DNA from 2 places in the Shewanella sedimentimangrovi genome. Region 1 is predicted to be linked to the other one. Evidence: predicted binding sites of a transcription regulator. Region 1 holds the regulator's gene; the other holds the start of a gene.
What was found. The regulator LexA, encoded in region 1, represses DNA repair genes until DNA is damaged. The targets are predictions, from matches to a motif close to TACTGTATNNNNATACAGTA.
Positions count from the first base shown of each region.

Region 1 (3,883 bases):
ACGAGCCAGTCATCAAACTGGGCTTCGGGCAAGACTTCCACCACTATGGGCATAAAGCCATGCTGCTTGCCGCATAACTCGGCGCATTGGCCCCGGTAGATGCCGGGTTTGTCGATGCGGGTCCAGGCCTCGTTGATGAAACCCGGGTTGGCGTCCTTCTTCACCGCAAAGGCAGGCACCCACCAGGAGTGGATAACGTCATCGGAGGTCATCAGGAAACGTATCTTGCGATTGGCAGGCAAGACCAGCGGTTTGTCTACTTCCAGTAAGTAGTTTTCGCCTTTGGCCTCGTTGCCTTCGATCTGCTCCATTGGCGTGGACAAGATGCTGTAAAAAGCGATGTCCTGATCGAAATAGCTGTAATGCCATTTCCATTGAGAACCTGTGACTTGCACCGTCAGATCTGCATTGGAAGGGTCTTCCATGGCGATCAGGGTTTTGGTGGCCGGTATGGCCATGGAGATAAGGATAATGAAAGGGATAATCGTCCAGGCTATTTCTACCTTGGTGCTCTCATGAAACTGAGCCGCCACAGCGCCCTTGGACTTTCGGTGGTTGATCATGGCGTAAATCATAGCGCCAAATACCACCACCCCGATGGCGCAGCAGATGTACAGAATCGTCATGTGCAGGTGATATACCCTGCCACTGATTTCTGTCACCCCCTGGGTCATATTCAGCGACATGTCTGCCGCTGCCAATTGCGGTGCCATCAGCACCAGAACACAATACAACAATCGCTTCACAAGACGTCTCCTCTGTCAATTGCGAATCGCAACTACAAAGAAGAGTCACACAGTAAGTCTCTGCTCTATGCAAACTCTTCGGTTCCCAAAAAAGCAACGATGACTTCAAAGTGCGTTGGCGGTTTATCTTGTTCTATCTGTAGCCTACTGCCTTGCTAACCACGCCTGCACCTACAGCTGAATATATCGGTCTGATACACAGAGGGCCGTGGTTAAACAGGGCTCACTGCGACGACATAATCTATCCCGGATATAACAAACTATCGTTGTTACCCTGAACTACATTACTTGCAGTTTAAATATTGATCAAGATCACTTTCTTTTCTAATTAACTGAAAAAATTATTGAAAAAAAGAGCCCCACTGGGGCTCAAGGGGATGGAAGGGGATCAGTGCAGCGGTTGAAACTGGTTGGAAAGGGTCATGGGAATAGCGGCTTGGTGGCAAGGATTTCCATGAGAGTGAGCATTTACATCCTGAAATATGACGCCCATGGCAACCGCACTCTTGGCAACCAGCTGTAAGCGGCGTTCATCTCTGGGGGCCAGGCTGCTGCTCCAGCAAAGTACCGCACTGGAAGTGCCACTGGTCAGCGCTCTTTCCATGGCCCACAGGGTTTCCACTTCATCCTTGGCATGCACCAGTAAGACCCTGTCCATACGCACGCCGGCCTGGGCCAGGAGGTCTTTGTAGCCTATATTGGGCGGACTGATCAGCACTATCCATCGACCCTGATGACTCAGCTGCGCCAATTGGGGGCACAAGTGCTTTAGTTCGTTACGGCCCTGATCGCTGGTGGTCAGCATGCTGACTTCCGTATTGGCGCCGGCATTGTCAGCAGGCAGGTCGCGCCACAGGCCGGGATGGCGGGGAGCATTACCGAGCAGCTTGTTCATAACCAGTCTCCGTTACGGATGACACCGACCGCCAGACCTTCAATGGTCAGACTTTGGCAGCTGAGATCGACTTTTATGGGGGCGTAGGCTTCGTTTTCGGCATGCAGGTAAACCACATTGCCCTTGCGTTCGAAGCGTTTGACCGTCACATCATCTTCAACCCGGGCGACCACCACCTGACCGTTACGGGCCTGCTGCATCTTGTGTACCGCCAACAGATCGCCTTCGAGTATGCCTATGTCCTTCATACTGTCACCCCGAACCCGCAGTAAAAAGTCGGCCTGGGGGCGGAACATGGCTGGATCCACCTGGTAATACTGCTCCACGTGTTCCTGGGCCAAAATAGGCTCACCGGCCGCCACCTGACCTATCAGCGGCAATCCCTGATGCTCAGCGTCTTCATGTTCGTCGCCCGCAAGACGAATACCGCGGGAGGTGCCGGGCATAATTTCAATACAGCCCTTCTTGGCCAGTGCCTTGAGATGTTCTTCGGCGGCATTGGCACTTTTGAAGCCCAAACGTGTGGCAATTTCGGCACGGGTTGGCGGCATACCGGTATCGGCGATATTGCGTTTGATCAGGTCCAGTATTTCAGCCTGGCGCGGTGTCAGCGGTCTCATACTCATTCCTGTTTTTCTATACAGTTACTGTTAGTATATACAGTATTTTAAACAGCGCAAGTATTAACCAGTGTTTAGATTATTGGCACTGTGACTGTGTGGTCTGATATTCTATGCGGCTAACGAAGTGGCCAAGATTGCTGAAGAAGAATGTCAACCCAAGACTCGCTGTGGTATAGAACCCTCCGCTGGATCCAGAAAAAACTGGTGCACACCATAGTGGTGCCCCAGGAGCCTTTTGCCGATCTTAATCTTGATGCGGCACGCCCCCTGGTTTACGTCATGAAAACCGAATCGGTCAGTGATATTGCCGCCCTGAGTGAAGTCACCGCCAAGTTTGGCTTGCCAAGCCCCTATGAGTCCCTGCACTTGAATGGTTTGAGCAGTCCGAGGGTGGTTTGCCTTGAGGGGGCGAAACCCCTGTTTGGGCAGCGTCAGGGCAATGAACCCTTCCTCAATGCTTTTATGCAGTTACTGTCTGTCCATAAGCAAAAGCCGGAGCTGGATATCCAGCTGGTCCCGGTGAGCCTTTATTGGGGCCGGACTCCGGGCAAGGAAGATGACAGCATGCGCGCGGCATTACTGGAGCGGGAAAATCCCACCTGGCTGCGCAAGTGCCTGATGATATTGTTCCTCGGTCGTCACAACTTCGTGCAGTTTTCCAATGCGGTTTCCCTGCGTTATATGGCCGATGAACACGGCACCGACAAACGCATTGCCCAGAAACTGGCCCGGGTGGCCAGGGTGCATTTCCGCCGTCAGCGCAAGGTGATGACAGGTCCGGCTTTGCCTAATCGTCAGGCCATGTTCCATGCGCTGTTGCAGTCCGATAACCTCAAAAAGGCCATTGCCGAAGAAGCGGCTGCCAAGAAGGTATCCGAGGCCAAGGCTCGCGAAACGGCTATAGGTTATCTCGACGAGATAGCGGCCGATTATTCGGACAGCCTGGTGCGGGTGGCGGAGCGCATGCTGACCTGGCTGTGGAACAAGCTCTACAGCGGTATCAATATCCGCGGTGCCGAGCAGGTTCGTCAGCTGCACCATGATGGCCATGAAATTGTCTATGTGCCCTGTCATCGCAGTCACATGGATTACCTGCTGCTGTCCTACATCCTTTATTACCAGGGCATGGTACCGCCTCATATCGCGGCCGGTATCAACCTCAACTTCTGGCCGGCGGGACCTTTGTTCCGTCGCGGCGGCGCCTTCTTTATTCGCCGCAGCTTCAATGGCAATAAGCTCTATACCGCAGTGTTCCGCGAATACCTGGATCAGCTGTTTGCCAAGGGCTATTCGGTGGAGTATTTCACCGAAGGTGGCCGTTCACGCACCGGTCGTCTGCTGGCGCCCAAAACCGGCATGCTGGCCATGACACTGAACAGTGTACTGCGTGGCATAGAGCGTCCGGTCACCCTGGTGCCCGTGTATCTGGGCTATGACCATGTGATGGAAGTGGCCACCTATCACAAGGAACTCAGCGGCAAGAAAAAACAGAAGGAATCCCTGTGGCAGGTACTGGGCATCATCCGCAAGCTGCGCAATTTCGGTCAGGGCTATGTGAATTTCGGCGAGCCCATCACCTTGCAATCTTTCCTCAGCGACCGTGTTCCCGAGTGGCGCGG
Region 1 covers NZ_CP071502.1:4,059,084-4,062,966, reverse strand. The annotation lists partial or broken gene coxB (cytochrome c oxidase subunit II) at 1-746, opposite strand, end outside; gene JYB85_RS18135 (cell division inhibitor SulA) at 1,135-1,641, opposite strand; gene lexA (transcriptional repressor LexA) at 1,638-2,261, opposite strand; gene plsB (glycerol-3-phosphate 1-O-acyltransferase PlsB) at 2,412-3,883, shown strand, end outside.

Region 2 (3,883 bases), 1.1 Mb from region 1:
AAATATTGGCCGCAGCTTAAGTAATATTTGGTCGGTAAAATTTGACCTGGATCAGTATCGCCGGCGCGGACGCCATGGAGCTTAAAGTTAAATTGGCACTCCAGCCTGACAGTTGCGGGTGCTATTTGTGTAAGTTAATGATATTGAATGGCTTATTGCTGTATCGCTGGCTTGACAGCACAGGAGGGAATTCTGATGCTTCTGGCACGCGGATCCGGCACTTGCCCCCGGATCCTTGAACCCGGGGACTCCAAGGGTTTTAACCCGCCAACAGTTCGCGGGCGTTGGCCAGGGTATTGCTGGTGATGGTGTCACCGCCAAGCAAGCGGGCCAATTCCTGAACCCGCTGTTCCTTATCAAGCGCTTGCATTGTGGTTTCCGTTTGGCCGGCCTTGCTGTGCTTGTTGACCAGCATGTGCTGATGGCCATTGCCTGCTACCTGGGGCAGGTGGGTGACGCACAGCACCTGGGTTGATTCACCCAGGGTGCGCAGCATGCGGCCCACCACAGCGGCGGTGGGGCCGGAGATCCCGACGTCCACCTCGTCAAATATCAAGGTAGGGGTTGCCACCTTGCGGGCGGTGATCACCTGGATCCCGAGACCAATGCGGCTAAGCTCGCCGCCGGATGCTACCTTGGCCAGTCCCGCCAGGGGCTGGCCCGGGTTGGTGGTCACCAGAAATTCCACATTGTCGCTGCCGTTGGGGCCCATAAGTTCGGGGTTGAAGTTGACCTCAATGCTGAACTTGCCCTTGGGCATATTCAGTTCGTGGATGGACTGGGTCACCAGTTTATCCAGTTCCTTGGCATAGCGGCTGCGGCTTTGGCTCAGTTTCTGGGCTTGCTGCAGGTAGGCCTCGCGACTGGCCACAACCTGGGCCGCCAGTTCTTCAAGCTGCTCTTCATCCGAGTCCAAGGCCTGCAATTCGTTCGCCAGCGCCCTGTAATGCTCATGGAGCTTGTCGGCGCCGACATGGTGTTTACGGGCCAGGGTCATGGCCTTTGACAGGCGCTCTTCCAGAAAAGCGAAGTGCTCGGGATCCAATTCCAGATTTGACAGGTAACGTCCAAGTTCGCTGCTGCTTTCCTGCACCTGGATCAGGGCCTCATTGAGCATATTGCCAATGGGAGCCAGGGTGGGATCCAAGCCTTCCAAGGTGGCGGCCAGGGAAACTGCCTTGTTGAGCAGGGATTCGATATTGCCCTCATCGGACTCAGACAACAGCGCCAGGGTATGCTGGCAGTCTTCAATCAGCGCCGTGCCATTCGCCAGACGTTTATGCTCGACTTCAATTTCTTCAAACTCGCCGGCCTGCAGGTTGAACTCATCCAGTTCTTCCACCTGATACTGCAACAGCTGCTTGCGGGCAATACGTTCCTGCTGCGATTGTTGCAGTGACTCAAGCTCGGCTTCCACCTGGCGGCAGCGTTGGTAGGCGGCCAACACGGCGTCACTCAGCAGTTTGTGATTGGCGTAGCTGTCGAGCAGGTTGAGCTGATGCTCGCTCTTCAGCAAAGCGTGGTGGGCGTGCTGACCGTGGATGCCGATAAGGAATTGCCCCACGGCCTTGAGCTGACTCAAGGGGACAGGGTTGCCGTTAATATATGCCCGGGAGCGGCCATCGCTGGTGATGGTACGCCTCAGGATGCATTCATCATCCAACTCAAGATCATTGTCTTCCAACCAACGCTTTGCCAGGGGCACATCTTCCAGGGTGAAGCGGGCGCTGACTTCGGTCTTGCTGGCGCCGGGGCGCACCGCGGAAGCATCGGCACGGTTGCCAAGGCACAGGCCGAGGGCGTCGATGGCAATGGATTTACCCGCCCCCGTCTCGCCCGTGATGCTGGTCATGCCGGGGCGAAAATCCAGTTCAAGAAAACGGACGATGGCAAAATTGTTGATGCTGAGTTGGCAAAGCATAATGAATTCCTGTCGAATAACTCACCAAAGCACTGTATTGATGAACAGTATATACTGATTTTATATACAGTAAATATGCGGGTGAGGATCTTGCGAAGGTATTTACTTATCTTATTGAATAAAAAGTGTATTTAGTACTGCCAGCCAAAGCGGTAACGCCAACAGCGTCAGTACTGTCCCCAACATTATCCACTGGGCAGACTTTTCATCAAGGGTTTGATAGCGCTGGGCCAGCAGATACACACTGGCGGCCGTGGGCATGGCGGCCAGCAGGGTGCCCATGACCCTGAGCTCACCGGAAACCCCGAAAAGGGAAAACAGTACCAGGGCCAACAGGGGTTGCAGTACCAACTTGGCGAAATTGATCAGGGTCTGCTCAGTAGCACTGCTGAACTGGCTGCCATCACCCGTTTGACGTCGCATGGCCTTGGCCAGCACTATGCCGATGGCAAACAGGGCACAGGGACTTGAGCTTTTGCCTATCAGTTGCAGTGCTGTATCCAGGGACGATGGGATCTTAACCGTCAATGCTGAAACCACTATGCCTGCCAGACACCCGAGCACTATGGGATTGGTCGCCAGGGTGCGCGCCATGGTGAGCAGGGGATGGCGGGGGCTGTTGTTGCGGGCCAGATCCAGCTTGACCAAGGCGAAAGCGAACATGCCCACAGATAACAGGCTGGTCATGGCGGTGGCCATCAGGGCCAGGGGATCCTCGGGGTACAGCATCATCAGCACCGGGATGCCGATAAAGGCAGTGTTGCCAAAGGTGACGGCGAGGGCGCGGATGTTGGCCTCACTGTGGCTGCCATAGCGGAGCGACAGCTTCTGGCACAGGCCATAGGTCAGCACCATGGCCAACAGGTAGGCGGCGATAAAAGGGCCGTTAAGTATGGTGGCTATGGGGGTTTTGGCCAGGCTGATGAAGAGGATGGCCGGGAAGGCGAGATAGTAGACGTATTCGTTGAGCCAAATGTCGGTTTTGGATGGCAGCCATCTGAAACGCTGGGCCAGGGCGCCCAGCAGCATTATGGCCAGCACTGCCAGCAGTGGCAGTAAAATCATCAACATGGCTAAGGAATCCTCGACGGGCCTGTTGGATGCACTGGGGGCAGATTAGCATGATGGCGACCGGGGTCGCCATCCGTCTATGGTCGAAGGGTTATTGGGCGCTGATGCCTATGTTGGACACCCCTTGACTCACCAGCTCCTTGCGCAATGCCTTGATGAAATCGGCATCCATTTCCGGATTGTCTTCCACCAGATCCAGCAGCCAGGCCTGCAGTTCCCGCTCTTCCACCATGGCTTCGTGGCCGTAGATAAAGTCATCCAGCGCATCATCTTCCAGGTCGGTATCGCTGATGGCTTCGATATAGTTGGCGACCGTACTGGAGGACAGTTTGCTGATATTGGTGATGTCTTCTTCAATCTTACTCTGCAGCGCACCGAGCAGGGCGCTTACTGCAACGATTGCGTCCATGGCCGGATAGGCACCATAGACATCAAAGTTTTCCGGGTCCGGAGTGATTTCGTCGAGCTTTTCCAGATACATTTCCAGATTCAACTTGAGCTTGCGGTCATACAGGGATTGCCACAACAGGTTAAGTACCGTATCGAGCAGCTTGGCATCACCGAACTCACACACCTCGGCAAACAGTTGGTAATTGGGATACATACGCTGGCACAGGGCGGTGGCAAACAACTGCTTCTGTGGCAGAGATAAGGCCTTGAGGCGCTTGAAGAATCCGGGTTTTTCACTCATGAAGAAGGTCCGCTGACATCTGGGAAATCACTTGGGTTGCCGCCGATTCTACCTTAGTTAGTTCATCAAGTAACTCAAGGATTTCCGGTTCCACATCGCTAATGTCACCACCGCGTTTGAGACTGGACTCTATGTCCTGGCACAGCTTTTGGGTGGTGGGTACACCGCAGTAACAACTGGCACCGTGTAATTTGTGCACC
Region 2 covers NZ_CP071502.1:2,977,400-2,981,282, reverse strand. The annotation lists gene recN (DNA repair protein RecN) at 260-1,921, opposite strand; gene JYB85_RS13070 (AEC family transporter) at 2,033-2,989, opposite strand; gene JYB85_RS13065 (YjaG family protein) at 3,084-3,683, opposite strand; gene barA (two-component sensor histidine kinase BarA) at 3,676-3,883, opposite strand, start outside.
Region 2: the regulator LexA is predicted to act here: its motif matches at 1,952-1,971, upstream of recN (DNA repair protein RecN).